Regions from separate parts of the Massilia sp. CMS3.1 genome, predicted to be linked through region 2. Evidence: predicted binding sites of a transcription regulator. Region 2 holds the regulator's gene; each other region holds the start of a gene.
The links. The regulator LexA, encoded in region 2, represses DNA repair genes until DNA is damaged. The targets are predictions, from matches to a motif close to ACTGTATNNNNATACAGT.
Positions count from the first base shown of each region.

Region 1: a site for LexA is predicted at 2,135-2,152, ahead of ACHAC9_RS06205 (PA0069 family radical SAM protein). Genes of this name have one in related genera too.
Region 3: a site for LexA is predicted at 5,374-5,391, ahead of ACHAC9_RS09730 (error-prone DNA polymerase). Genes of this name have one in related genera too.
Region 4: a site for LexA is predicted at 6,211-6,228, ahead of imuA (translesion DNA synthesis-associated protein ImuA). Genes of this name have one in related genera too.

Region 1 covers NZ_JBIMES010000003.1:58,697-66,169, reverse strand. Annotated here, with positions in the region: gene ACHAC9_RS06215 (hybrid sensor histidine kinase/response regulator) at 1-601, shown strand, start outside; gene ACHAC9_RS06210 (hypothetical protein) at 667-915, shown strand; gene ACHAC9_RS06205 (PA0069 family radical SAM protein) at 943-2,070, opposite strand; gene ACHAC9_RS06200 (tRNA-uridine aminocarboxypropyltransferase) at 2,178-2,801, opposite strand; gene ACHAC9_RS06195 (NADPH-dependent FMN reductase) at 2,827-3,393, opposite strand; gene ACHAC9_RS06190 (dienelactone hydrolase family protein) at 3,991-5,271, shown strand; gene ACHAC9_RS06185 (esterase/lipase family protein) at 5,404-6,579, shown strand; gene ACHAC9_RS06180 (pyridoxal-phosphate dependent enzyme) at 6,651-7,473, opposite strand, start outside.
Region 2 covers NZ_JBIMES010000014.1:66,833-74,305, forward strand. Annotated here, with positions in the region: gene purF (amidophosphoribosyltransferase) at 1-454, shown strand, start outside; gene ACHAC9_RS19885 (cystathionine gamma-synthase family protein) at 472-1,728, shown strand; gene ACHAC9_RS19890 (sel1 repeat family protein) at 1,800-2,558, shown strand; gene lexA (transcriptional repressor LexA) at 2,623-3,270, opposite strand; gene rpsF (30S ribosomal protein S6) at 3,511-3,912, shown strand; gene priB (primosomal replication protein N) at 3,946-4,239, shown strand; gene rpsR (30S ribosomal protein S18) at 4,277-4,567, shown strand; gene rplI (50S ribosomal protein L9) at 4,604-5,056, shown strand; gene ACHAC9_RS19920 (replicative DNA helicase) at 5,163-6,548, shown strand; gene ACHAC9_RS19925 (DUF47 domain-containing protein) at 6,619-7,245, shown strand; gene ACHAC9_RS19930 (inorganic phosphate transporter) at 7,270-7,473, shown strand, end outside.
Region 3 covers NZ_JBIMES010000005.1:37,800-45,272, reverse strand. Annotated here, with positions in the region: gene metE (5-methyltetrahydropteroyltriglutamate--homocysteine S-methyltransferase) at 1-460, opposite strand, end outside; gene ACHAC9_RS09755 (LysR family transcriptional regulator) at 556-1,482, shown strand; gene ACHAC9_RS09750 (Bug family tripartite tricarboxylate transporter substrate binding protein) at 1,489-2,457, opposite strand; gene ACHAC9_RS09745 (hypothetical protein) at 2,593-2,931, shown strand; gene ACHAC9_RS09740 (TerC family protein) at 3,094-4,686, shown strand; gene ACHAC9_RS09735 (exopolysaccharide biosynthesis protein) at 4,686-5,303, shown strand; gene ACHAC9_RS09730 (error-prone DNA polymerase) at 5,424-7,473, shown strand, end outside.
Region 4 covers NZ_JBIMES010000005.1:59,085-66,557, forward strand. Annotated here, with positions in the region: gene ACHAC9_RS09805 (Hsp20 family protein) at 157-636, opposite strand; gene ACHAC9_RS09810 (M61 family metallopeptidase) at 853-2,766, shown strand; gene ACHAC9_RS09815 (hypothetical protein) at 2,831-3,181, shown strand; gene ACHAC9_RS09820 (alpha/beta hydrolase family protein) at 3,241-4,005, opposite strand; gene ACHAC9_RS09825 (Y-family DNA polymerase) at 4,072-5,553, opposite strand; gene imuA (translesion DNA synthesis-associated protein ImuA) at 5,483-6,190, opposite strand; gene ACHAC9_RS09835 (putative Na+/H+ antiporter) at 6,429-7,473, shown strand, end outside.

The sequences.
Region 1 (7,473 bases), on a different contig from region 2:
GGAATCGGTATTCGACATGTTCAGCCAGGTGGGACGCAACATGCACCACGCCCAGGGCGGCCTGGGAATCGGCCTGTCGCTGGTGCGCCAGCTGGTCAGCCTGCACGACGGCACGGTCCGGGCCATCAGCGAGGGACCCGGCAAGGGCAGCACCTTCATTGTCAGGCTTCCTGTCGACCCGGGCGGCATGGCTGTCTTCGCGGGTGTCGCAGCGCCCAACGCGACTGCCGGGGCAGCGAAAACCTTGCGCATCCTGGTGGTCGACGACAATGTCGATGCGGCGTCGACCCTGGCCGCACTGCTTGACATGCATGGCCACGATCTTCGCGTCGCGCACGATGGGCGCCAGGCCGTTGCGCTTGCGGAGCAATTCCTGCCGCAGGTTGTCTTTCTCGATATCGGCATGCCGGAGATGACGGGCTATGAAGTGGCGCAGCAGCTCAGGAAGAACAAGGACCTGGATGCTTGCAGGATCGTCGCGGTGTCGGGATGGGGCGCGAAGGATGATCTCGCCCGTTCGAAAGAAGCCGGATTCGACATGCATTTCACCAAGCCGGTCGCGCCCGCGCGCGTCAGCGATTTCCTCGATTCGCTGCGCTGATCCCGCCTCCCTTCATCCAGGACGTAAAATATAGCCTGTATTGTTCACTTCAGCATAAGCGCCCCATGGAAACCAACGATCAGCGTTACCTCGTTCAACAAAACAAGATTGCCGACGGCGACAAGAAGCCGCCCGTCTTTGCCAAAGTCATGCGCGGCAAGGACGGCAAGTTCGAAGGCGTTTCCTTTATCAAGAACAAGGAAAAGGCCACGATCATGACGGTGGCCGAGGCCCAGGAAGTCATTGACTGGGCAGCGGGCAAGAAGAGCAACGCCAAGGAATATGCGACGAAGGTGATTTGCCTGGGTCAGTAGGCCCAGGACGCAGGGTCGCGGCGCGATTCAAAACAAATCCAGCTGCCCCGCCTTCTTGCCTCCCGCCTTGCCGGCTGCCGCGGGCACCACCAGCGGCCGCCGGAACTGCGTCGCATCCAGCCGCTCGAAGCGGCTGCCCAGCTTGCCCAGGCCCAGCCGTTCGACGGTCTTGGTAAAGCGCTGGCGAATCAGATCCGCCCATACACCCTCTCCGTGCATGCGTTTCGAAAAATCGCTGTCGTAATCCTTCCCGCCGCGCATCTCGCGCACGCGGTTCATCACACGCCCGGCCCGTTCCGGGAAATGGGCCTCCAACCACTCCTGGAACAGGGGGTTGACTTCGAAGGGCAGGCGCAGCACGACGTAATGCGCACTCACCGCGCCGGCGTCGCGCGCTGCGTCCAGGATGCGCTCGATCTCCGGCTCGGTGACGAAGGGGATGATCGGCGCCACGCTGACGCTCACCGGAATGCCGGCCTCGGTCAGCGTGCGGATGGTGCGCAGGCGGCGCGCCGGTGCGGCCGCGCGTGGTTCGAGTGTGCGCGAGATTTCCGAGTCGAGCGTGGTGATCGTGATCGCCGCGCAGGCCTGGCCCTTGGCCGCCATGGGCGCCAGCAGGTCGATGTCGCGCTCGATCAGCGAGGATTTCGTGATCATTCCGACCGGATGCTGGCATTCGCTGAGCACCTCGAGCACCTGGCGCGTGAGGCGATACTCGCGCTCGCAGGGCTGGTAGGCGTCGGTGTTCACGCCGATCGCGATGTGCTCGGGCGTGTAGCCGGGACGGGCCAGCTCGCGCCGCAGCAGCTCGGCCGCATTCACCTTGGCAAACAGGCGGGTCTCGAAGTCGAGGCCTTGCGACAGGCCCAGGTAGCTGTGGGTCGGCCGGGCGAAGCAATAGATGCAGCCATGCTCGCAGCCGCGGTAGGGATTGAGCGAGACTGTAAAGGGGATGTCGGGCGAGGCGTTGCGCGAGAGGATGCTCTTCGCGAACTCGTCCGTCACCTGGGTCTTGAAGGGCGATGCGGCGCCGGACTCGACGCCCGCTTCCCACCCATCGTCGAAACCTTCGCGGGCCTTGACTTCATGACGGCCCTGGATATTCGATACGGCACCGCGCCCCTTGTGCGCCGCGAGCGGACGCGGCGGCAACATTGGCTGCTCGGCACTGTATTCCCGGTCTATCGTTCGTTCACGGAGTTCCATGAGGACACCTTATACTGTATATTTATACAGTATGGTACGCCGCTACGCATTTGAACTCAAGCGTCCCGCGTGCGCGCAACAGTCAGCGGCACAAAAGCGGCCTGTTGTTGCACAAATCCTTCGAAAGCGGCGAACAGCGGCGCCACCGCGGCCATGTCGCCCGTGACCTGTCCCAGCGCATGAGCGCTCGCTTCGAGCGTCGAGAGTTGGTCTGGCGCATGCGCCTTGCGAATGCGGTAGCCGGACGCGGGCATATCGACCAGCGCCAGGCGCGGCAGGCACTGCAAGGCGGGATTGAGGTACAGCATCTTGCGGCTTTTGCGCCACGTGGCGTCGAGCACGACGATCAGCAGCTTGTGTGGAGGGATGGCGCTGTCCGGCTTTGCGCAAACAAGGCCGGGCGTTTCCGGATACAGCAAGACCGGCGTTCGCCCGTCAGCCTGCAACATGGCATCCAGTGAAACCGGATCGAACACCTCGCCGACTGCCATGCGGCTGCCCGCGACGCACAGGTGCAGCAGGCGCGCGCTGTTCTTGGCATTGCCCACTTCCAGCGGGTGCTGCAGGATGAGCAGACCGGCCTGTACCGCGACCGGCCGCACCCAGGCGCAAATGCAGGCGCTTTGCGCGCGCAGGCAGGCCGCGCAGAGGGCGCGGCGGGAAGGAAGATCAACTGTCATGAGCGCGCAAAAGGCGCCGATTGTATCAGCGCGGGCTTTCCCGCAACGGCGCCAGCGCCCCGCTCCAGGCCACCACCTGTTCCAGCATGGCGTCGACCGATTTGATCTGATGCGCCGCCGGCTTGAAAACCGTCATTTTTTCGAAGTCGGTGAACAGCGACAGCATCACCTGGGCGCGCACGTCGGCCACCATCAGTTCGCCCATCACCAGGCGCAGGCTTTCAATGGCGCGCGCGCCGCCAGCGCTGCCGTAGCCGACAAAGCCGGCAGCCTTGTTGTTCCATTCCTTGTAGAGAAAATCGATGGCATTCTTCAGCGCGCCCGAGGTGCCGTGGTTGTACTCGGGCGTGACGAACACGAAGCCGTCGTATTGGGCGATTTTTTCGGCCCAGGCGATCGTGTGCGGCTTCGAATACTGGCCCATCGAGGGCGGTACCGGCTCGTCGAGCAGGGGCAGCTTGAAATCCTGGATGTCGACCAGTTCGAAGCTCGCGTCCGTGCGTTGAGAGGCCGTTTCCATCACCCAGCGCGCCACGTCGAGCGCCTTGCGCCCGGGACGGGTACTGCCGACAATCACCGCTACCTTGACCATGTTCGCCTCCACTCAAGCCGGGAACAGCCCCGCAACCATTCTAGTGAAGTCGCGTGGCCGGGCGCGCCACCTTGACGCTCGGCTACTGATGCGCCACCAGGTCGCCCGGATGCCCTCCTGCTGCCGCATTTCGTGGTCGATGAGCAACGCGAAGGCGTGACTGGTTTCCGCGACCGCAAGCTCCTGGTCCTTTTGTTGCTGAAGGTAGACATACGCCACCGCCAGCGTCGCGCCGACGAACGCGGGCACGAGGATGGCGACGACCAGGGATCAGGAGCCGGTTCCGGAATCGCATCCGATCTCCCTATGCGCGGCAATGCCATCCATTTGTTTCCCGCTGCGTGCGCTTCGTACTCGCGCCATGGCCCTTTCGACAGCTGAATAAACGACAATCTTGCCGGCTTGCCCATGCTTTTTTGTGCCCGCGGCGCCACGTTTACGGCGTTCGATATTGATGTAAATAAGCATCTTGACCACACACGAAAATTTAGCTCTGGAGTTGCCTAAACGGATATTGCCCTGCCTTTACTAGGTGCCTAGAATCAATTCATTCTTTCTAGCAATTCTGTCGCACCGGCAGGCATTCCAGAGTTTCCCATGTTGAGAGTTCGCCCCTCTGTTCGCAAGATCGCCACTGCCCTGCTCGCCAGCCTGGCCATGTTGCCTAGCGTCGCGATCGAGCAGGAGCTCGAACTCGATTACCGGATGAACGAGCAGATCGTGCAGGTACCGGCGGGTCTGGACAAGCGCGCGATGCTGGAGACGACGGTGTTTCGCCCGAACGGCCCCGGCCCTTTCCCCTTACTGGTGATTAACCACGGCAAGGATCCGGGACGCCCGAGCGCCCAGCCGCGCGACCGCTTCTATCACATGGCGACCGCGTTTGTTAAGCGCGGCTATGCGGTGATGGTGCCGATGCGCCAGGGCTTTGCCAACTCGACCGGGCGCTACCGCGACCGCGGCTGCGACATGACGGCCAACGGCCACCTGCAAGCCGACGACATCCGTTCGACGCTCGACTATGCCGGCTCCCAGTCCTGGATCGACGCCGGCCACGTGATCGTGGCCGGCCAGTCCTACGGCGGCCTGGCGACGATGGCGCTGGGTACGCGCGACCTGCCGGGCGTGCGCGGCCTGATCAATTTTGCCGGTGGCCTGCGCGACGACAGCAACCGCTGCGCCTGGCGCTCGGCGCTGGTCTCAGCCTTTGCCGAGTATGGCGCCAACAGCAAGGTACCGAGCCTGTGGATGTATGGCGAGAACGATTCGCTGTTCGGCCCGGACCTGGCGAACCGCCTGCACGAAGCGTTTTCCCAGGCTGGCGGCAGGGCGCGCCTGGTCGAGTTCGCTTCATTCAAGCGCGACGCCCACGGCATGCTGGCCAGCCGCGACGGCGAAAAGATCTGGCTCGAGGACATGGTGCGCTTCCTGAAAAGCGTCGGCATGCCGACCGAGGTGCTGCACAGCGTGCCGCCGCCCCCGACCCCGCCGCGTACCGATTACGCGCAGCTCGACGACCTCGAGGCCGTACCCTTCCTTTCGGAAAACGGGCGCCGCGCCTACGCCGACTATCTGACCAAGATGACGCCGCGTGCGTTTGCCGTCTCGCCGAGCGGCGCCTGGACCTGGGCCGAGGAAGGCGAAGCGCCGGAAGCGCGTGCCCTGATCACCTGCTCGGCGAAAAGCCGCGAGCCATGCAAGCTGTATTCGATCGACGACTACATCGTCTGGAACGGCAACCGGATCGACGCCGCCGAGAAAGCCAGCATGACCGCCTCGATCGCGGCGCCGGCCGATGCCAACGCGCCGGGCGCGGTGGGCAGTACCGGGGCACGCCAGCCGGCGCCCGCCGCCACCGCGGCCCCGACAGCAGACTGATTCATTTCGTCAAGCCGACGGCGCACCCTTCTGGTGCGCCAGCGGTGTCTTTTCTGCGCACACACGACCTGGCGCAAACCCATCCTTTGCGCGCGCTCCGACAATGAGGCAATCGACCTCTCGGAGTGATGCATGCCGCGCTTGCCTTGGATCCTTTTCGCCGCACTCACGCTGATGCTGGCGGTGCTGTCCGGCCCCGTCCGCGCCGCGAATAACGATCCGGTCGTGCTGGTACACGGCTTCCTCGGCTTCGGCCCCGACCAGTTCCCGCGCAGCGGTTTCCTGTACTGGGGGGGCAAAGGCGACGTCGCCGACCACCTGCGTACGTATAAAGGGCCGCGCACCGTCTACACCGCCGTCGTCGGCGCAATTGCCACCAACCGCGAGCGCGCGGCCGAACTGTACGCCCAGATCAAGGGCGGCTGCGTCGATTACGGGGCGCAGCGCCTCGAACCCGACGGTACTGCGAAGGCCATCAAATGCTGGGCCGCCGACCCCGCCAACAATCCACAGGGCCATCCGCCGGCCTTGCACCCGGGCTGGGACGCGCGCCATCGGCTGCACATGATCGGCCACAGCCAGGGCGGCACCACGATCCGGGCGCTGGTCGAACTGCTGGAACACGGCGATGCGAACGCCGGCGGTGGCGAACTCTACCGCGGCGGAAAGCGCGACTGGATCCGCAGCGTCACCACGATCTCGGCGCCGCACAACGGCACCACCCTGCGCGACGCCGTGACGGGCATCTTGTCCGAACTTCCCCCGCCGCTGCGCGACTGGTTCCAGGCCGATTCCGCGAACTGGGAAATGGCGCCCGACGGCGCGCGCAGCTTCAATGCCTGGGCGCGCACTTCTCCCCATGTCTATTATTTTTCGGTCGGCACCCAGGCCACCGAAGCGGGCGCCCCCTGCTGCAACGACACCGACCGCAGGATCGCGCCGCTGCAGAATCGCTATTACCAGTACCCGAGGAGCGACATGTTCGCCTATTACAAGAACTACGCCGGGGAATGGATCGTGCCGTCGATGCTGCAGCACGGGATGGGCGGTTACACCCAGGATACGTCGGGACGGGTGCGCATCGACCGCAGCTGGTTCGCCAATGACGGTGTCGTCAACACCGTCAGCATGCGCGCTCCCGCCGGGCACCCGGCGCACGATTTCGACGGCACGCCCATCAGGGGCAGCTGGAATTTCCTGGGCAACTACCGCGGCTACGATCACTTCGATATCCTGAACTGGCCGAACGCGGGGCCGTCAGCCGACGTCGTTTACGAGCGCATCAGCGATATCCTGTTTGCGTTGTGAGCGCTGATCAGGGGTTGGTGGGGCTGTTGCCTGTTTCGTTGATGGTGCTTTGGATCCGCGTGGGCACTCGGTCAACCCAGCTGGGCATCCCATACCTGCAGCTGCGCCACCGTCGCAGTAGCGCCACCGCAAACAATGACAAGAAGGTTCTCGAAGCCGATCAAAGGACCGTCCGCCTGGTAAGCCAACGCCAGCGCGGCGCCGCAGGCCGGCTCGACCACGACCCGGTGATCGTCCATGAAGCGCAGGCAGGCCGTCACCGCTTCACGGTCGGTCACCACGATGGGCGTGATCGGGTGCGTGCGCGCCAGGTCGAACGCATGTTCCGACACCTTGCGCGCGCCCAGGGAGGTGGCGATGCTGGCAATGGCCGCCAGTTCGACCCGCTTACCCGCCGCCAGCGACTGCGCATACGAATCCGCACCCACGGTCTCGACCGCGAACACGGGCACCTCGTTCCACCCCTGCCTGCGCAAGCCGGCCACCGTACCACTGAGCAAGCCGCCGCCGCCAACCGCCAGCACCACCGCATCCGGCCGCACGCTGCACCGTGCGACTTCGTCGATCATGCCGGCGTGTCCCTCCCACAGCAGCGGATCGTCGAACGGGTGAATGAAGGCATCCTGCGGGCCGAGCAGTGATTGCGCATGCGCGTTGGCTTCCTGGAACGACAGGCCGTGGACGCAGACCTCGGCTTCTTCGCGTGCCAGCAGGGCACGGGCGCGTTCGCTCGTCGTTTCCGGCACCACGACCAGCACCGGCAAGCCGAGTTCGCGGCCGGCATAGGCTGCCGCCAAGCCCGCATTCCCGCCCGAGGAGGCAACGATACGGCGCGCGCCGCGGGCCGCATAAGTTGCGCAGGCGTGGCCGATGCCACGCAGCTTGAATGAGCCG
Region 2 (7,473 bases):
CAAGGGCAAGAACGTGCTGCTGGTCGACGACTCGATCGTGCGCGGCACCACCAGCCGCGAGATCGTGCAGATGGCGCGCGAAGCGGGCGCGCGCAAAGTGTTCTTCGCTTCGGCGGCGCCGCCGGTGCTGTTCCCGAACGTCTACGGCATCGACATGCCGACCCGCGACGAACTGATCGCCTATGGACGCACTGTGGAAGAGGTGTGCGCCGAGATCACCGCCGACCGCCTGGTCTACCAGGATATCGAGGCGCTGAAGCGCTCGATCTCGGACGTCAATCCGGCGCTGACCAATTTCGAGGCTTCCTGCTTCGACGGCGTGTATGTCACGGGCGACGTCACCCCGGCCTATCTGGACCAGCTGGAAACGGCGCGCCACAATGGCGGCAAGCCGCAGATCGAGGACGAAGTGCGGACCCAGCTGAACCTGAATCCCGCGCTCGCCGCCGAGTAACCCGGCCGCCACCTGCCATGAGCGAAAATAGACACTACGGTTTCACGACCACCATCCTGCACAACGACCGCCGCAAGGCGATCGAGCACGGCTCGCTGCACAAGCCGGTCCACACCTCCGTCGCGTTCGGGTATAACGACGCGCGCCAGCTGGCCTCGGTGTTCCAGGGCAAGGAGCCCGGCTTTCGGTATGGCCGCCAGGGTAACCCGACGGTATCCGCGCTCGAGGACAAGATCACGAAGATGGAAGATGGCGTGTCCAGCCTGTGCTTCGGCACCGGCATGGCGGCCATCGGCGCGCTGTTCCAGGCACTGCTGCGCGAGGGTGACCACATCGTCTCGTCGAGTTTCCTGTTCGGGAACACCAACAGCCTGTGGCAGACGGTGGCAGGGCAGGGCGTTGCAGTCGACTTCGTCGATGCGACCGATGTCATCAATGTCGAAGCGGTGCTGCGTCCCGAGACGCGCATGGTGTTTGTCGAAACGATCGCCAATCCACGCACCCAGGTCGCGGACCTGGCACGCATCGGCGCCTTGTGCCGCGAACGCGGCATCCTGTATGTGGTCGACAACACGATGACCACGCCGTATCTGTTCCGCCCGAAGGCGGTCGGCGCGGCCCTGGTCGTCAATTCGCTGACCAAATCGATTGCCGGCCACGGCATCGCACTCGGTGGCGCGCTGACCGATACGGGCCTGTTCGACTGGAGCGCCTTCCCGAACATTGCGCCCAATTTCCGCAAGCAGGCAAGCAGCGCCCAGGGCATGGCCCAGCTACGCGCGAAAGCCTTGCGCGACTTCGGCGCCGCCCTCGGGCCGGAAGCGGCTCACCACATCGCCGTCGGCGCCGAAACGCTGGCGCTGCGCATGGAACGCACTTGCGCGAATGCGCTCGCGCTGGCGCAGATGCTCGAAGCCGATGACAGGGTGTCCGCGGTCCATTACCCCGGGCTCGCTTCGCATCCACAGCACGGCCTCACGACCGACCTGTTCCGCTCCGCCGGCTCGCTGCTCAGCTTTGAGCTGCGCGACGATATCGATCCTTTCGATTACCTGAATCGCCTGCAACTGGCGATCCCGGCCAGCAACCTGGGCGACACGCGTACGCTCGTGATTCCGGTTGCGCACACGATCTTCTTCGAGATGGGCGCCGAGCGCCGTGCCGGCATGGGCATTGCCGAGTCGTTGATCCGGGTCTCGGTGGGCATCGAGGATACCGAGGATTTGCTGGAAGATTTTCGTGCCGCGCTCGGCTCCCGGCTCGGCGCCCCATAAAGAAGCGTAAGGATGGTTGAGCCGGGGATGAGCGCGAGGTATGATGGGTTTTCGATTCTCCATCACAGCTCATGAAGCGTCTTCTCCTGATTGCCAGCCTGCTCGCCTGTAACGCCGCGCATGCCGACGCCTTGTCCGATGCGAACGCCCTGTTCAGCAAGAAGGCCTACCCGCAAGCCCTGGCTGCTTACACGAAGCTGGCCGCCGCCGGCAATGTCGAGGCCCAGCAGCAGCTCGGCGCCATGTATTTGTACGGCGAGGCGGGCGCGGTCGACGAAGCGAAGGCGCAGCAGTGGTTCAGCAAGGCGGCCGCGAAAGGCAATGCGGTCGCCATCGCTTCACTCGAGCTGATGAAGCAGCGCGGTGTGCGGCGTGCCGACATTGCACACTGGAGCATGACCTACGATGGCGCCGAACTCAAATCGGGCAAGTTTGCCTGCCCGGCGCCGCGTATTCCGCCCGTTTCGAAGCAGAGCGAGGACATTGCGCGCGTCTCGAATGCCATCAATAAATGGCAGACCTGCTACAACGGCTTTGTCGAGAACCTGAATGCAGCTTCTCCACTCACCAAGCAGATTCCGGCCGATCTTGCCAAGCTGATGAACGCAGCCGAGATCGAGCGCGCGAATACCCACCTGGCGCAGGTCCAGGAAAACCTGTCAGCAGAAGCGAAGGTCGGCGCACAGCTGGTGCTGGCCGATGTCGCCGTCTGGCGCAGCGCGACCGAAGCGTATGTCAAGGAGCACAACGCCATCATTGCCGCCAATCCGGGAGAGAAGCAGTATGACTTCGACAAGCCGATCGGCGCGGCGCCGAGGCCAAAGAACTAATTTTCGACGTAAAAAAAGCCGCGAGAAGCGGCTTTTTTTATCTGCGGCAGCTTGTGAACGCGGCTTAATGCCAGCTGCGCATCAGTCCGACTGCCAGGCCTTCGAGCGCGAACTCGTCGCCCGGTTCCACACGGATCACGGTGAAGTCAGGGTTTTCCGGCAGCAGTTCGATCGTCTCGCCGGTCTTGCGGTAGCGCTTGACGGTGACGTCTTCGCCGATGCGGGCCACGACGATCTGGCCGTTCTTGGCGCTGTCAACTTTCTTCACAGCGAGGAAATCGCCATCCATGATGCCGGCATCGCGCATCGACCAACCGCGCACCTTCAGGAGAAAATCGGGACGCGCGCCAAACATGGAAGGGTCGACGTTGTAGGTCGCCTCGACGTGTTCCTGCGCCAGGATCGGCGAGCCCGCGGCGACGCGGCCGACCAGCGGCAGGGACATCAGGAAGGCGGCCGGAATGGGAGGCACATGCGCCGGCACCGGATCGCGCAGGGAAGCACCGATCAGGCGGATGCCGCGCGAGGTGCCTGAGACGATCTCGATCGCACCTTTGCGCGCCAGGGCCTGCAGGTGTTCTTCCGCTGCATTGGCCGACTTGAAGCCCAATTCTTTTGCGATTTCGGCGCGGGTCGGGGGGAAGCCGGTATTGTCGATCGCTTCCCTGATCAGGTTCAGGATCTGTTCTTGCCTTGCGGTGAGCTTGAGCATAGGTCTGGCATGGTTGATGATTCAGACTGTATTTTTGTACAGTATTTCGTGGAATGCAAGAGAAATCCTGATTATTTAACGATTCCCGTGCAGCAAGTGTCGCTGGGGGGCGACGGCGCTGCCAGGATCGGCAGCGATTGCGCTGGTGCGTCAATCGCGCTATAATTGCCGGCTTTCCCTTCCCACACTCGTCTTGACGCCGAGGTGGGCATTTGTTTAAACGTCCTCAAGGAGTGTTGCATGCGTCATTATGAAATCGTTTTTATCGTCCATCCGGACCAAAGCGAGCAAGTCCCGGCGATGATCGAGCGTTACAAGACCACGGTGACTAGCCGCGGCGGTAACATCCATCGCGTCGAAGACTGGGGCCGTCGTCAGATGGCTTACCAGATCCAGAAGCTGCCGAAGGCACACTACATCTGCCTGAACATCGAGTGCGACAACGAGACCCTGGTCGAGCTGGAAACCGCATTCAAGTTCAATGATGCCGTGCTGCGTCATCTGACCGTGAAGATGAAGAAAGCTGAAACCACGCCATCGCCAATGATGAAGTCGGTCCAGCGCGAAGACGCAGCCAAGAGCCACCGCGCAGAAGCCCCGGCCCAAGCCGCTGCTCCTGCTCCAGCCGCCGCTGCTGCCTAAGTTTTTCTTGCCAGGAATCGTGAACGCGTTGAAGTGAACCAGCTACAAGTCGTCGCCAGCATCGCTGAACGCGACGTACTGCGCTTTACCCCCGCCGGCGTGCCGGTCGTCTCGGCAATCCTGATGCACAGTTCGCAGCAGGTCGAGGCAGGGGTGGACAGGCTGGTCGAGTTCGAAATTGCCGCATTCGCCGCGGGTGAGATTTCGGGCCGCTTCGCCAGCGCAGAGTTGGGTGCAGCGCACCAGTTCACAGGATTTTTGGCCAGGAAGAATCGCAACAGTAAAGCCCTGGTGTTTCACATCATTGATTTTAGTGCCGCCGCTTAAATTATTAGCGGCCACCTTTTAGATACAGGAGCCTCAAATGGCATTCGGTAAAAAGTTCGACAAAAACAAAGCCAAGCTTAAAGAAAAGCGCAAACAGCAAAATCCGCTGTTCAAGCGTAAGAAATTCTGCCGCTTCACCGCTGCAAACGTGGAACAGGTCGATTACAAAGACGTCGACACCCTGAAGGACTTCGTCCAGGAAAACGGCAAGATCATGCCGGCACGTCTGACCGGTACCAAGGCGCACTACCAGCGCCAGGTCGACACCGCGATCAAGCGCGCACGTTACCTCGCGCTGCTGCCGTACACCGACCTGCACAGCGCTTAATCGCGTCGTACAGTTCAGAACATCCTGGAGAAAAATATGCAAGTTATCCTTTTGGAAAAAGTTGTTAACGTCGGCAACCTGGGCGACGTGGTCAAGGTCAAGGACGGTTACGCACGTAACTTCCTGATCCCGCAAAAGATGGCCCGCCGCGCTACCTCGTCGGCTGTTGCCGAGTTCGAAGTCAAGCGCGCCGAGCTGGAAAAAGCTGCTGCTGAAAAGCTGTCGGCTTCGCAAGCCCAAGGCGACAAGCTGACCGGCATGACGATCACCATCGCCCAGAAAGCCGGTGTTGACGGTCGTCTGTTCGGTTCGGTCGGCAACTTCGACATCGCCGAAGCCCTGACCAAGCAAGGTTTCGCAGTTGAAAAAGCACAGGTTCGCCTGCCGACCGGTCCCCTGAAGACCACCGGCGAGCATCCAGTTGCTGTCGCTCTGCACACCGACGTCGTCGTGGAAATCACGGTCGCTGTCGTGGGCGAAGCTGCATAAGTTACGCTTGTTGTAATACGAAAAAAGCCGGTCCGCCGGCTTTTTTTACGCCCAGAAACTCTCCAATTATTTCAGCCGTGTGACCGGAGGGGTTATAATGCCCGCCATGAATAACCCCGCAGATCCTCAGCTCGAATCGCTGCGCATTCCCCCGCATTCCATCGAGGCAGAGCAGTCCGTCATTGGCGGCCTGCTGCGCGATAACGCCGCGTGGGATCGCATTGCCGACTTCATGCATGCGGAGGATTTTTACCGCTACGACCACCGCATCATCTTCGAACAGATGGTGCGCTTGATTAACGGCGGCAAGCCGGCTGACGTGATCACCGTCTACGAGGCCATGGTCTCGCTCGGCAAAGCCGATGACGTCGGGGGCCTGCAATACCTGAACGCCATGGCGCAGAACACGCCGTCGGCAGCGAATATCCGCCGCTATGCCGAGATCGTGCGCGACCGCGGCATCTTGCGCAAACTCATTACCGTGGCCGACGAAATTTCGGGCAGCGCGTTCAATCCGCAAGGCAAGGAAGTCAAGCAGATGCTTGACGAAGCCGAATCCAAGATCTTCGCCATCGCCGAGTCCGGCGCCCGTGGCGCCCAGGGCTGGAATCCGATCCAGCCGCTGCTGACCCAAGTGGTCGAGCGCATCGACGAACTGTACTCCCGCGAGAACCAGGGCGAAATCACCGGCGTGCCGACCGGTTTTATCGACCTCGACCGCATGACCTCGGGCCTGCAGCCGGGCGACCTGGTGATCGTCGCCGGCCGTCCGTCGATGGGCAAGACCGCGTTCTCGGTGAACATCGGCGAGAACGTCGCCATCGAAGCGGGCTTGCCGGTGGCGATCTTCTCGATGGAGATGGGCGGCACCCAGCTGGCCATGCGTATGCTCGGCTCGGTCGGCCAGCTCGATCAGCACCGCCTGCGTACCGGCCGCCTGAACGACGAGGATTGGCCGCGCCTGACGCACGCGATCCAGAAAATGAACGACGCCCAGGTCTACATCGACGAGACGCCGGCACTGAACCCGATCGAAATGCGCGCGCGTGCGCGCCGCCTGGCGCGCCAGTGTGGAAAGCTCGGCCTGATTATCGTCGACTACCTGCAGCTGATGCAGGGTAGCCAGCAGGGCGACAACCGCACCGCCGAAATTTCCGAAATCTCGCGTTCGCTCAAGGGACTGGCGAAAGAGCTGCATTGCCCCGTCATCGCCCTGTCGCAGCTGAACCGGGCGCTCGAGCAGCGCCCGAACAAACGTCCCGTGATGTCCGACTTGCGCGAATCGGGCGCGATCGAGCAGGATGCGGACGTGATTATTTTCCTGTATCGCGACGAGGTCTACAACCCGGACTCGCCCGATAAAGGTACCGCCGAAATCATCATCGGCAAGCAGCGTAACGGTCCGATCGGCGCAATCCGCCTGACCTGGATCGGCCAATACACCAAGTTTGGCAATTACAGCGGTAACCTCGCCGTCTACCAGGGCGATTAAGCCGATATTGCGCCGCTGCGCATGCAGCGGACCCTCGCAGTCCCCAAAGTTTTAAACCGGAGAACCATTAATGTTTGGACGCCTGATGCCCACCGAGGGCAAGTTTTTTGATTTGTTCAACCAGCACGCCGCGCTGTGCGTGAAGGGTGCGCAAGAACTGGTCGGACTGATGACCAACTTCGACGACCTGGAAATGCGCACCCATGCCGTGGAAACCATCGAAAAACAGGCGGACAAGGTCACCTACGCCTGCGTCGACCTGCTGCACAAAACCTTCATCACCCCGATCGACCGCGACGACATCCACAAGTTGATTACCCGCATGGATGACATCCTGGACATGATGGAAGACGCGGCCCAGACCATCTCCCTGTACGACCTGCACGCCGTCACCCCGGAAGCGAAGCGCCTGGCCGAGCTGTGCCTTTCCTGCTGCGAACGCGTCCAGGCCGCCGTCGGCCTGCTCCACGACATGGGCAACGCCCAGCAGATCGTCGCCATCTGCGAAGAAATCGACCGTCTCGAATCGGACGCCGACCACGTCATGCGCGCCGCCATGAGCAAACTGTTCCGCGACGAGCCGGACGTGCGCAACCTGATCAAGATGAAGGCGATCTACGAGATCCTCGAGACCGTCACCGACCGCTGCGAAGATGTCGCCAACATCATCGAAGGCATCATCGTCGAGAACGCGTAGCGCGCGGTCGCAACAAGAATAATTATGGAAACTATAAATATCAGCATTTACGTGCTGGGAATGCTGGTGCTGCTCGCCCTCGTGTTCGACTTTATGAACGGCTTTCACGACTCGGCCAACTCCATCGCCACGGTCGTCTCGACCGGCGTTTTGAAGCCGCATACCGCCGTTGCGATGGCGGCGTTTTTCAACTTCATCGCCATTTTCATCGTCAGCGTGAAGGTGGCC
Region 3 (7,473 bases), on a different contig from region 2:
CCAACAGGCGCCCGGGTGCCAGATTGAAGCGGGTGGCGGCATCGAATTCGGGGACCAGGTAATGGTAGTTGGTGTCGAACCACTTGGTCATTTCGAGTGCCGCCGTGCCACCTGCGGCCGCGCCGCAACACAGGCCCTGCGCATGCTCGTGCGCCACGCCGCGCGCCAGGGTGAAATAGCGCGCCAGCGCCGTTTCGCTGCCGTCGAAACCGAAGCGGGCCGGCTCGCAGCCGAACAGCCCGATATGGTTCGCCACATGGTCGTAGAGGGCGAAGTCGCCGACGGTGACGAAGTCGAGCCCGGCATCCCTTTGCTCAGCCCAGTGGCGTGCACGCAGTTCGGCGCCGACCGCTTCCAGCGCGCCTTCATCGGTCTCGCCGCGCCAATGGCGTTCGAGGGCGAACTTCAGTTCACGTTGCAGGCCGATGCGGGGATAGCCCAGCGTATGAATTTTGATCATGATTTTCGATAGGTGTATGAAGAATGCTATCGATTATCGGCAGAGCTGATGCATAATTCAAACGACAAATTTTTCTGATCATGTGAAAAAAACTAATGGGAACATCGATCCTCGAGCTGCGTCACCTGCGCACCTTGCTCGCCTTGAGGGAGGCCGGCACCATCTCGCGCGCGGCGCAGCTGCTCAACGTGACGCAATCGGCCCTGTCGCACCAAGTGCTGGCGCTGGAACGCCAGTACGACGCTGTTTTATTCGAGCGCAAGTCGGCGCCGGTGGCTTTTACGGCGGCGGGCCAGCGCCTGCTCGACCTGGCGGTCCATGTGCTGCCGCTGGTCGGCTCGGCCGAACGTGACCTGGCGCGCATGGCCAGCACTGCTGCCGGCAAGCTGCGCATCGCGGTCGAGTGCCACACCTGCTTCGACTGGCTGATGCCGTCGATGGACGCACTACGCGAGCGCTGGCCGGAAGTCGAGCAGGATATCGTGTCCGGCTTCCAGGCCGACCCTGTGGGCCTCTTGCACCAGGACCGCGCGGAGCTGGCGATCGTCTCCGAACTGGACGAGACCGAAACCGACATGGTGTTTCATCCGCTGTTCGAATTCGAGATGGTCGCGATTCTGCCGCTGGGCCATCCTTACCTGGCCAAACCGCACCTGGTGGCCGGGGATTTCGCGGGCCAGGCCCTGATCACCTATCCGGTGCCGGACGACATGCTCGACCTGGTGCGTCAGGTGCTGCGCCCGGCCGGCGTGGAGCCGCCGCGCAGGACGACCGAACTGACGGTGGGCATGCTGCAACTGGTGGCCAGCGGGCGCGGTTTCGCGGCCTTGCCGCTATGGGCGGTGAACGGGTATCTGGAGCGCGGCTACGTGGCGCGCCAGCGCATCGGCCCCGATGGTTTGACCGCGCGCCTGTACGCGGTGGTGCCGAAGCGGCTGGCGGGCAATGCTTACCTGGCGGACTTCGTGCAGGTGATGCGCGAGACCTCGTTGCTGGCGCTGCCCGGGATCCGCTTGCTGTAGCGCCGGTCAGTCCAGCCTGATCGCCTTCGCCTTGATGACCTTCCCCCATTTTTCGCGCTCGGTTTTGGCATAAGCAGTCATGTCGTTCGGACTGCCCGGAGTAGCTTCCAGCCCAAGCGCCTCGAAACGCGTTTTGACGGCTTGCGTATCGATCGCCTTGAGCAGGGTGCGGTTCAATGTCTCGACAGTCGCCGCCGGCGTCTTTGCCGGCGCCACCATGCCCTGCCATGCATAGGCTTCAAAGCCGGCCAGTCCCTGCTCGCTCAGTGTCGGGATGGTCTCGAAATGGGCGACCCGCTTCAGGCTGGCGACGCCGATGGCGCGCAGTTTGCCGGCGCGGATGTGCGATCCACCCGCAGCGGTGTCTATGAACATGAACGGAATCTGCCCGCCGATGACGTCCTGTACCGCGGGCGCCGCGCCTTTGTAGGGCGCGTGCAGCAGCTTCAATCCGGACACATCGGAAAACAGCTCGATGGCGAGATGATGCGGGCTGCCGGCGCCCGGGCTGCCGTAAGCCACCGGCTTGTTTTGCGCCTTCGCCCAGGCCATGAATTCCTGCAGGTTTTTTGCCGGTACGTCGGCGTGGACGACCAGGATCATCGGGAAGCGGGCGATGAGGCCGACCGGCACGAAATCCTGCTCGGCGTTGTAACCCGGCTTCGTATACAGGAACTGGTTGGTCGCCAGGGTGGCGGTATCTGCCGTCAGCACGACATGTCCGTCCGCTTTCGCCTTGGCGGCATACGCGGCGCCGATATTGGTGCCCGCGCCCGGCTTGTTGTTGGTGACAATCGGCTGGCCAAGTGTCCTCGTCATTTCCGACGCAATCACTCGCGCCACGACGTCGGAACCGCCGCCTGCCGCGTAGGGGACGACCCATTCGACAGGGCCGGTCGGGAATGCCAGCACCGAGGCCGGTGCGGCGAATGCGATGGCGGCCATGCAGCGCCGGGTGATGGTCGAGAAGATCATGAGGTCTCGATTGGTCTTGGTTGGCAATAATTTAACATGCGCTCATCGACCTGCGCACCGACCGGTACCACACGCCGGAAAACTGGCTGGCAGAATAACTGATATACTCGATTCGTCCCGTCCAACGACCTCCTTATGCGACGAGCATTCGTCATTTTCCTGATCCTGCTGTTTCCCTTGAATGTATTTGCGCTGTCGACGTCTGTATCGTCGGTGCAGCAAGCGGCTATGACGCAATACGGTGGGGTGTCGGCAGGCGATCTCATTGCCGATACCGAAGTCGCGCCCGAGATGCAGTCGATGGGTGATCCCGATGCGGACGAACCGCCTTCCGGTATGGATTTTCATGACACGGTCAATGAGGAAGGTCACTGGCAATCGACCATTCTGCCTGGCCGTTCGCTTGCTTCGCAGCTGCCATCCCGGCGCGGTCTGGCGCCATTCCCACCGGTAAAACCTCCACCCCTGCGTTGATGCGCAGTCCCTGCCGTCGTTGGCATGGACTGTGCCGTGCGCACGCCGCTCACACAGCGCATCTGCTGGCGGCATCCCCTTGATCCCTGATTCCGAGCATGCCGCTCGTCGAGCCGGCGCCGTATGGGGCATCACATTGTAAAAAAATTGAAGAGGTAATACATGGAATGGCTATTCGACCCGACAATATGGGCGGGTCTGCTTACACTTGTCGTCCTGGAAATCGTCCTGGGTATCGACAACCTGATTTTCATCGCGATCCTGGCGGACAAACTGCCGCCCCACCAGCGCGACAAGGCGCGGCTCATTGGTTTGTCGCTGGCAATGGTGATGCGACTGGGCTTAATGACGATCGTGTCTTGGCTGGTGACGCTGACGGAACCCTTGTTTTCGGTTGGAACGCAGAGTTTTTCCGGCCGCGACCTGATCCTGCTTGGCGGCGGCCTGTTCCTGCTGTTCAAGGCAACCACCGAACTGCATGAACGCCTGGAAGGCATTACCCATGCGCACACTGGCCCGAAGGTATATGCGGGTTTTGGCGTCGTCGTGGCGCAGATCGTCGTGCTCGACGCCGTGTTCTCGCTCGACGCCGTCATCACCGCGGTCGGCATGGTCGACGAACTGGGCGTGATGATGGCGGCCGTGATCATTTCCATCGGCGTCATGATCCTGGCCTCGAAGGCGCTCACGCGCTTCGTGAATGCGCATCCGACAGTCGTCGTCCTGTGCCTGAGCTTCCTGCTGATGATCGGCCTGTCCCTGGTGGCCGAGGGTTTGGGCTTCCATATCCCGAAAGGATACCTGTACGCGGCCATCGGTTTCTCGATCCTGATCGAAGCCTTGAACCAGTTCGCGCGCCGCAATTTCCTTAAGAACGAAGCACGCGTACCGCTGCGCGAGCGTACGGCCGACAGGGTGCTGAGTCTGATGGGCAGCCGCAACCGCATGGATCCGGTGAACGAAGCACCCAATGCGCAGGTGGTGGAAGAAGAAACATTCGCCGCTGAGGAACGCAATATGGTCAGTGGAGTCCTGATGCTGGCGGACCGCTCGATCCGCTCGATCATGACGCCGCGCTCGGAAATGTCCTGGGTCAATCTCGAGGACAGTGTCGAAGAGATCGTGCGCCAGTTGCAAGATTCGCCGCACAGCCTGATGCCGGTGTGCCGGGGGCAGCTCGACGAGGTCGTTGGCATCGGCCGCACCAAGGACCTGATGGCTGACCTGCTGCTGCGCGGACGGATCGACGAATGCGGCGAGGGCAGTCCAATGCGCCAGGCGATCATCCTGCCAGATACCGTTGGCGTTCTGAAGGCCATGGATACGCTCAAGCGTTCGCATGGGCAGCTGCTGCTGGTGACGGACGAATACGGCATTGTCCAGGGCCTCTTGAGCCCGGTCGATATCCTCGAGGCGATCGCCGGTGAGTTTCCAGACGAAGACGAACAGCTGGCCATCCAGACGCGCGCTCCGGGCGAATGGGAAGTGGACGGTGCAGCCGACCTGCGCCTGCTTGAACAGGTGCTGGAAACGGATGGCCTGGTCAGTGACGACGCCGACTATACGTCGCTGGCGGGCTTCCTGCTGGCGCGCTTCGGGCGTTTCCCGGAGGTCGGGCAAAGTGTCGAACTGGATGGCTTGCGTTATGAGATCCTGGCCGTCGAAGAGCGGCGCATTCTCAAGGTATCGATCCGCCGGATCGCCATGGTGTCGCCTCACGAGGCACAATCCCACGAGAATGTGAAGGAGAATTGATGAAAGAACTGGCCGGTGGTCCGGCCTTGTCAGAGGTCTTGCAGCAGCTGGCCGACGACGAGGGGCGCGAACGCGTCTCGGTCGGCGACCTGCTGACGGCGCTGTCCGACCGGGCGCTCGGCGCCTTGCTGTTCGTGTTCGCCTGCCCGAACGCGCTGCCGGCCTTGCCCGGCACCTCGGTCATCCTCGGCGCGCCGCTGGTGCTGTTGGCCGCGCAGCTGGCGTTCAACCGGCAGCCCTGGCTCCCCGGCTTCATCGCCAGGCGTTCGATGTCGCGCGCTGACTTCCAAAGGCTGATCGGGCGCATCTGCCCCTGGCTGCAGCGTGCCGAAAGGATGCTGCGTCCGCGCGCGAGCGTCTGGGCACTGCCGCCCATGGAGTACCTGGTGGGCGTGGTCTGCCTGCTGCTGGCGATTGTGGTACTGCTCCCTATCCCGCTGGGAAATATGCTGCCGGCGCTGGCGATCAGCATGCTGGCGCTCGGGATTCTGGAGCGCGACGGCTACTGGATCGTTGGAGGACTCGTCACGGCGGTAGTCGCGGCTGTGGTGGTGTCCGGGGTGCTGTTTGCCGCGCTGCAGGCGACCCTGTTCGTCGTCATGAAATTTTTCGCATGACTGTGTGAATTCGCTGCGGTGACTTTTCGTATCCGCACGGAAATTATTGTCAGTTGACCTCGTTGGGTATACTGTGTTTTTATACAGTATTTTGTGAACTCACAATATCCCAGCGTGCCGATGCCATCACACCCCCCGCCGCCGACCCAGGGCCTGCCCGCTCAGCTGCCAGCTCATCTTCCAGATTATGCCGAGCTGTTCTGCCTGTCGAACTTCTCCTTCCTGCAAGGCGCCTCGCATGCGGAGGAGCTGGTGGAGCGTGCGGTGCGCCTCGGCTATTCGGCGCTGGCGCTGACCGACGAGTGTTCGCTGGCCGGCGTGGTGCGGGCGCACGCCGAAGCGAAGGAAGCGGCGCTGCCCTTCATTGTCGGCGCCCATTTTCACTTGCGGCAAGCGGGCGGCGATCCGGCGCTGTCGCTGATCCTGCTGGCGCAGAACCGCAATGGTTACGGCAACCTGTCCGAATTCATCACGCTGGGACGCACGCGTAGCGAGAAGGGGACCTACTTTCTCACGCCCGACGATATCGCCGATCCGCCCACGCAGCTCGCCCATTTAAAGGGCATGCCCGACTGCCTGGCGATCCTGCTGCCACACTATCCCGGTCACGAAGCACAGGATGTCGACCGCCTGCACGCGCAGGCGACGTGGGTGGCGGCGCAATTTCCAGGGCGCGCCTGGCTTGGCCTGGTGCTGCTGCACCGCGCCTTCGACGAGGCGCACCGGGTCACGGTCGAGGAAGTCGGCTGGCAGCACCGGCTGCCCATTGTCGCCCTCGGCCACGTCGTGATGCATGTCCGCTCGCGCAAACCCCTGCAGGACACGCTCACGGCGACGCGCATGAACAAACCGGTGGCCGAATGCGGCTACGGCCTGGCGCAAAACGCCGAGCAGCACCTGCGCGCGCGCCTGCGCCTGGCGAACATCTACTCGAACGAGGCATTAAACGAGACACTCCGTGTCGCTTCGCTGTGCACCTTCTCGCTCGACGAACTGTGTTACGAATACCCGAACGAAGTGGTGCCAAAGGGACAGACGGCGAGCAGCTTCCTGCGGGCCGAAACCTATATCGGCGCGCACCGGCGTTTTCGGGAAGGGATCCCGGCGAAAGTGCAAGCCCAGATCGAGCATGAACTGAGCCTGATCACCGAGATGAAGTACGAACACTACTTCCTCACCGTCTACGACATCGTGCACTTCGCGCGCTCGAACAACATCCTGTGCCAGGGGCGCGGGTCGGCCGCCAATTCGGCGGTGTGCTACTGCCTCGGCATCACCGAGGTCGATCCGGCGCGCGCGAATTTGCTGTTCGAGCGTTTTATTTCGAAGGAGCGCAACGAGCCGCCCGACATCGACGTCGACTTCGAGCACCAGCGTCGCGAAGAAGTCATCCAGTACATCTACAACAAGTACGGCCGCACCCGCGCCGCGCTGGCGGCGGTCGTCATCAGCTACCGGCCCAAGAGCGCGCTGCGCGACAGCGGCCGCGCGCTCGGCGTCGATCTCGGCATCATCGAAAAGGTCTGCAAGACCCACCGCTGGTTCGACAGCAAGGCCGACCTGCTGAACCGCCTCGCCGAGAGCGGCCTCGATCCGGAAGCACCGCTGTCGCGCCAGTGGGCGACCCTGGCGCAGCAGCTGCTGAACTTCCCGCGCCACCTGTCGCAGCACCCGGGGGGCTTCGTCATCGCCCAGGGCAAGCTGTCGCGCCTGGTGCCGATTGAGAACGCGGCGATGGCCGATCGCAGCGTCATCCAGTGGGACAAGAACGACCTAGAGGAACTCGGCCTGATGAAGGTCGACGTGCTGGCGCTGGGCATGCTGTCGATGCTGCGCCGCGCGCTGGAACTGGTCAGCCTGCGCCACGGCAGCCTGTTCGAGATGCAGGACATCCCGCCCGACGACAAGGCGACTTACGACATGATCTGCGCGGCCGACACCGTGGGGGTGTTCCAGATCGAGTCGCGCGCCCAAATGAGCATGCTGCCGCGAATGAAGCCGCGCGTCTTTTACGACCTCGTGATCGAAGTGGCGGTGGTGCGTCCGGGCCCGATCCAGGGCGGCATGGTCCATCCCTACCTGCGCAGGCGCCAGGGCCTGGAACCGGTGCGCTATCCGAGCGAGGAAATGCGCGCCGCGCTCGGGCGCACGCTGGGCGTGCCGATCTTCC
Region 4 (7,473 bases), on a different contig from region 2:
GGTTAGTGTGGCTGGTCTAGCTTAGACGGTGCTTAAAGCTCAGCCTTGGGGCGTTTGGACAAAACTGTCCGCCTGCCCCAAGGCGTAAAAAAGGGCGCCCTGACCGCGGGCACCCTCTTCCTTACTGCCTGTACCGCTTATGCCACGCGTTCCGCTTTAAGCGGCCTGACGCTGTTCGATCTGCTGAACATTGTCGATGGACCCGTTGGCATCGCCAACGTGCGCGTCTGCGATCTGGATCTTGCGCGGCTTGAGTGCCTCAGGCACTTCGCGCACCAGGTCGATGGTCAGCATGCCGTTGTCGAACGAGGCGGTGGTGACCTTTACGTGGTTCGCCAGCTGGAAGCGCTGTTCGAAGTCGCGGGCGGCGATACCGCGGTGCAGGAAGGTGCGCTGGGTATCGTCCTTCTGCTTGCGGCCAGTCACGTGCAGGGTGTCGCGCTCGGCGACGATTTCCACTTCATCGCGCGAGAAGCCTGCGAGGGCCATCACGATGCGGTATTTGTCTTCGGCGAGCAGCTCGACGTTGTACGGTGGGTAGCTCGGCTGCGTTTCGGCGCGCTGCTCGAGCAGGCTGGCCAGGCGGTCGAAGCCGATGGCGGAACGGTACAGGGGAGCGAGGTCAAAAGTACGCATGATAAATATCCTTTAAAAGTTAAGCGATAAGTTGACGGACCTCATCGTGAGCATCCGTTGGAACCAATCTAATGCCACCCCAACCGTTTTTCAAGGCATACAAAATACGGATTTTTTATACTTTTTGCAAATTTTATTTGCAACGGTGTTTCAGAGTATTAAGTGATTTTCTGCGTGCTACACTCGTCCGGTTTTGGACCCCACACTGCCTACGAGATGACCGCACACGCTCCCTTCCTCTTCGCCACCAGGACGGCTTCCAGCCTCGCCCTCGCCCTGGCCCTCAGCTTTCCGGCGCAAGCCGCCGTCCCTGCTCCGGTCGACCAGCCCTACCCCGGCACCATCGTCCTGAAAGTCGATGCGACCAATTTGTCGCAGCAGATTTTCCGCATGCGCATGACGGTGCCCGTAAAGCCTGGCCCGATGACCTTCCTGTATCCGCAATGGCTGCCGGCGAACCACGGCCCGAGCGGCCCGCTGACGCAACTTGCGGGACTCAAATTCACGGCCAACGGCAAGCCGGTCGCGTGGACGCGCGACCCGGTCGAGGTGTTCGCCTTCCACGTGACCGTGCCGGAAGGCGCGACGACCCTGGAAGCGGAATACCAGTTCCTGTCGCCGCTCGACCCGGCCCAGGGCCGCATCGTCATGACCGACGACATCCTCGGCCTGCAGTGGCCATCGGTGACCTTGTACCCGGCCGGTTACGTGGCGCGCCGCATCACGGTGCAGCCGTCGCTCACCCTGCCGGCGGGCTGGCAGTACGGCACCGCACTCGAGACGGCGCAGCGCACGGGCGACGAAGTCCAGTTCAAGGCGCACGACCTCGAGACGCTGATCGATTCGCCGCTGTTCGCGGGCCGCCATTTTAAAAAGTTCGACCTCGATCCGGGCGCCAAGGTGCGTGTCTCGCTGAACGTCGTGGCCGACAATGCCGAGAGCCTGGAAGCGAAACCCGAGCAGATCGCGGCGCACCGCGCGATGGTGCAGCAATCCTTGAAACTCTTCGGCTCGCACCACTACGACCACTACGATTTCCTGCTGGCGCTGTCGGATGAATTCGGCGGCGTCGGACGCGAACACCACCAGTCGAGCGAGAACGGCGTCAAGCCGGGCTACTTCACGGACTGGGCACGTACCGAAGCGGGACGCGACCTGCTGCCGCACGAGTACACCCATTCGTGGAACGGCAAGTTCCGCAGGCCAAGCGGACAGGACGTCCCGAACTTCAACACGCCGCTGCAAAACAACCTGCTGTGGGTGTACGAGGGCCAGACCCAGTACTGGGGCAGCGTACTCGGCGCGCGCTCGGGCATGGTCTCGCAAGCCGGCGCACGCGATGCGCTGGCAAGCACGGCCGCCCGCTATGACAACACGGGTGGACGCAGCTGGCGCCCGGTGCAGGACACGGTGAACGACCCGATCGTGGCCGGCCGCCGCGGTCTCGCCTGGAGCAACTACCAGCGCAGCGAAGATTATTATTCGGAAGGCGCCCTGATCTGGCTCGACGTCGACACCAAGATCCGCGAGCTGTCCGGCGACAAGCGTTCGCTCGACGATTTCGCGCGCGCCTTCTACGGCATCAACAACGGCAGTTACCTGCCCGCCTTCTACACCTTCGACGATGTCGTCGCGACGCTGACCCGCGTGCAGAAATTCGACTGGGTGCCCTTCCTGCGTTCGCGCCTCGATGGCAACGGCCCCGGCGCCCCGCTCGACGGCTTGACGCGCGCCGGCTGGAAGCTGGTCTACACCGACACCCCCACCGATTACATCAAGGGCGGCGAGGAACGCAGCAAGTCGACCGACTTCAGTTATTCGCTCGGCTTCGCCGTGCGCGCCGATGGCGGCGTGAGCAACGTGCAGTGGGATGGCGCCGGTTTCCGCGCCGGCCTGGCCGGTAATACGACGATCGTCGCCGTGAACAACAAGGTGTTCAAGCCGGAGGTACTGAAGGCGGCCGTCAAGGCGTCGAAGACCGGCAAGGCGCCGATCGAGCTGCTGGTGAAAAAGGGCAATAACCTGCGCACGATTTCGCTCGACTACCATGGCGGCTTGCGCTATCCGCGCCTCGAACGCATTCCCGGCACGCCGGACCGGCTGGAGGCGATTTACAAGGCGCTCAAGTAAGGCGTGATCGCTTGACGCGTGTTCCGGGACTTCGCGTATGTCGGGTCGGTGGTATGCTCATACCATGACTACCGATACCGACATTGAACTGTCCGGCCCGTTCAAGGCCGTTGACAGCACCGGCCGTTCCCACGACGTCAAGGCGATCCGCATTTTCGACGAGGGCTACGGGATTATTGATGTGTACGTGGATTTCGCGAACCCCGTCGACGGCGGCTTGTACAAGGACACCGTCCTCGTCAAGCAGATCATCGACCGCCTGCGCGCGCTCGGCTACAACGGCCCCGACTTTGAGCATAGCGACCCTGGCCTGCAGGACCGCCAGCTGATCGTGCTCGAAGCGCCTGAGGAATTTGCGCCGTTTGCCAAGAGCCGTGGGTGGAAGAACCTCGCCGAAGAGTTCGACGAGGAATAGCGCCTTGTTCGTCGGTTGGGCGCCGCCCATCCGACGATTTTCCGACATGACCGGCCGTTTCAAGCGCCGTCGATATACCGCGTGCTCCACGCCGCAATCATCGCGGCCACCTGCGCCGCATCCTCCCTGCCCGTCACCAGATGATCGATCCCGTCGAGCGACACGAAGCTCTTCGGATACTGCGCCATCTCGAAAATCTTCACTGCGTTCGCAATCTCCACCGTATCGTCGCTTGGTGCATGCATGACCAGCAGTGCACGGCCCAGGTGCGCGATCCTGTCGGCCAATCGATGCCGGGTCGCGTCCTCGACAAACTGCTGGCGGATGTGAAAATCGCGCCCGGCGAGCTTGACGCGCGCCTCGCCCAACTGGGCAAGCGTGTCGAGGTGCTCGGACAACAAGGCGTTCACCACATAGTGCGGATCGCTGGGCGAGGCGATCGTCACCACGGCGGTGGACTCGGGAATGAGATGGGCCGCGGCCAGCACGGCGGTGCCGCCCATGCTGTGGCCAACCAGCAAACGCGGCGCCGTGAACTTTTCGCGCAGAAAACCGGCGGCGGCCACGATGTCTTCCACGGTCGATGAAAAATTGGTGTCGCCAAAATTGCCTGCGCTGGCACCGAGACCGGCGAAATCGAAGCGCAGCATGCCGACGCCGTGCGCGGCCAGGCCTTGCGCAATGCGGTTCGCCGCCAGTACGTCCTTGCTGCAAGTAAAGCAGTGGGCGAAGACGCCATAGGCGCGCGGTATTCCGTCGGGCAAATCCAGCTTGGCCGCCAGCTTGCCGTGCGGGCCCTGAAACTCAACGCGTTCGGTCGGCATGACGTTCCCTGTTTGAAGAAGACGCTACTCTGCACCGGATTGGGCGGGCGTGCAAGGAAGGGACGTTCATCCAAACAAGCCATGCAGGAACCACCGTGGATGCGCATCCTCCGACGCCCCCACGATCCGCTCGCGATACACCCAGTACAGCGTGTGATCCTGCCCCTCGGCGATAAAATAATCGCGCGTCTGCGGCTCGTTCCACCAGCCCGCCTCGATGCGCTCCGGGGTCGACGCCATTTTTAAAGGCGAGCCATAAAACGGCCGGTGGTTGCGCATCAGGAGCGCGATCGGTTTGGCCAAAATCCAGGTGGGGCGCGGCAGGCTTTGCACGTCCGATGGCATCTGCGAAGAGCGTACCGACTCGCGCACCTTTTGGTGCAAGGGCACCCAGGCATTCGCCACCTCGGGCCGGTAATCGGCCTGGGGCAGCGCCTGTAAAACATTGTCCGGTCCCAGGCGCGCGATCAGCAGCTCGAGCATGCGCACCCGGTCTTCTTCGCTGCCGCCGGGTTCGGGAAACAGCGACTCGGTCAAAGGCGCCATCGGCTGCAGTTGCGGGGCGTCGAGCGCGAGGCCGATGACGGGGGCTTCCAGCACCACCTGCGCCAGGCGTTCCTTCAGCAAGCGCACCAGGTGCTCGTCGCGCCAGGTCGGTTCGCCCAGCGCGATCTCGACCGCGGTGGGCGGGCGCGCTACCTTGCCCCGCTCGTGTTCGAGCAGCAGCGTGATGCGCAGGGTCGCGAGCTGGTGCGCGCACAGCCAGCCTGTGAGTTGCTGCACCAGGCGCTGGGCGCCTTGCAGGCATTGTTCGGCGTTCTCGATACGGTCGAACAGTTCGATCCTTGCGTGAAAGACGGTGGGCGCCTCGATCCATTCGAACAGCTCGGGCGCCATGCCGTAGGCGGCATCGAGCATATCGAGCAGCGCGCGGCCGCAGCGGCGCTGCAGGCCGGGACGCGGCAGGCGCCGCATGGCGCCGATGTCGAAGCAGCCGATGCCCTCGAACCAGGCGGCGAACGGCCTGGCCGGCGGCGGCAAGGTGCTCGGCAGGCGGTCGAGCCGGCGCGTGAGCGAAGCGACCGTGAGGACGCGGCCGGCGCGCCGGCGCGCCAGCATCCAGGTGCCGCGCGCGGTCGGGGCGCAGCTGAGACAGCCCGAGAAACCGAGCGCGCGCAGGCTGGCGCGCACGCGAGCACACAGGGCGCGGATGCCGCCGAACAGGCGCAGGCTGGCGCCGATGTCGATCAACAAGGTCGACTCTTCGGCCTGCGCCACCTGCGGCGTGTACTGCAACAGCGCCATTGCCACCGCGTGCAGGGCCTCGGCCTCGCGCTCGGGCGAACGCTCGACGATGCGCGCCTCGGGCATGAGCATCAGCACGCCGCCGCGGCGCATGCCGATCTGGACGCCGGCGGCGTGCGCGAGGGGCGAGGCTGCCAGCACCCGTTCCCCCTCGAGCACGACGACCCCACGGTCAGTTGACCAGTTCGGGCTGAACACCTCGAGCGGTAACTGGGGTAAATACAGGCCGATCCACAGTCGCATGGCGTTGGAGCAAAGAAGGAGTGAGGGGCAGGAACAGCGGCGCATCGCGCTGCGGTCCCCGGCGTTTGATGAAGCCGATGTCGAGCCCGCCTGCGGCAGGCCGCAAGGACAGGCGCAGCGGCGCCGGAGATGAATCCTGGGCGCTGGCCAGCGGGCGCATCATGAAGAACAGGGTCTCGCCGCATTGCGCCGCCAGGTGCAGGCGGCGCAGGCTTTCACCGCGCGCATGGTTGGTCCAGAACAGCAGCGCCCCGCAACTGCCGCTGCGCAGTACCTGCTCGGCCGCCCACAGCGCATCGGCCCCGCGGGTGGCGCGCAGCCAGATCAGCTGGGAAGGCGGCACGCCGAGCGCGGCCAGCGCCAGCGCCTGCGGCGGATGGGGCGGCTGCAGCAGCACGATGCGGCGCGATGCAGCTGCCGCCAGTGCCGGACGCAGCAAGCGCATTTCACCGATGCCGGGCTGCTGCAGCAGCAAATCGATGAGCGTGCCCGTCGGCCAGCCACCGCCCGGCAATTGCTTCGACAAGGCAGGATGGCCAGTGTCGACGCAGCGTGCATGCGCGTGGGCCAACTGCGAGGCGCGCCACAGCGAAGGGTGCAATTCTTCTGGCGTGGCAATGTGCGGTGAACAAGACATAATTGGGGAAATGCAAAAGTACTGGATGGATGTACAGTACTCGGTCGTTCAGCTTTTGGCAAGATGTGTATAGTTTGAAAACGCGCGATTTAACTTTATCCTTGTGTACGCGCAAAAACTGTCTTGAAGAGTAAGTGCGTCCGACCCAGCATCCGGCCTGCATCAAAAGATGAAATAATGGGCGTCCATTCATTATCCGCATGACAATGACCGCTTCCCTCTTCTCCGGACGCCGCCCATGACCACGATCCAGCTGGTCGGCGCCATCCTCTTCGCCTGCGCCCTCGTCCACACGTTCGCCGCCAAGGGCTTCGAGGTCCTGGCGGAGCGCCATCCGCGCCATGAAGGATTGTTCCACCTGCTCGGTGAAGTCGAGGTCGTGTTCGGCTTCTGGGCCTTCGTCCTGCTCGTGGCAATGGCGCTCATTGTCGGACCGGGCGCCGCCGTCGACTACGCCGAATCGCGCCAGTACACCGAACCCCTGTTCGTGTTCGTGGTCATGGTCATCGCCGCATCGCGCCCGGTGCTCGACGCGGTGCGTGCACTGCTGGGCACGGTTGCACGGCTGGTGCCGATCCGCACCGAAGTCGCGCTCGCCTGGCTGGGCCTGGGCCTGGTGCCCTTGACCGGCTCGCTGATCACGGAGCCGGCCGCGATGACGCTCGCTGCCATGATGCTCGCGCCCCAGGTGTTCCGGCCCGGGATTCCGGAACCGCTGAAATACGGCGCGCTCGGCGTGCTGTTCGTGAACGTCTCGATCGGCGGCACCTTGAGCTCCTATGCCGCGCCGCCGGTGCTGATGGTGGCGGGTACCTGGGGCTGGGACAGCGCCTACATGCTGACCCACTTCGGCTGGCGCGCCGCCGTGGCCGTGCTCATCAACGCCAGCGTCGTCATTTTTCTGCTGCGCAAGCACCTGGCGCCGGCCACCGCCGAGGCTGCCCTGCCGGTACCGCTCAAAGTCTCCGCGATCCACCTGGCCTTCCTGGCCGCGGTCGTGCTGCTGGCGCACCACCCGGTGCTGTTCCTCGGCCTGTTCCTGCTGTTCCTGGGCTTTACCCAGGCTTACCAGCGTCACCAGGATCCCTTGATCCTGAAGGAAGGCTTGTTGGTCGGATTTTTCCTGGCCGGACTCGTCGTGCTGGGCGGGATGCAGCAATGGTGGCTGCAGCCAATTATCTCCAGCTTGAGCCCGACCGCCCTGTTCTTCGGTGCGCTTGGCCTGACCGCAATCACCGACAATGCGGCACTGACCTATCTCGGTTCCTTGATCTCCGGGCTGT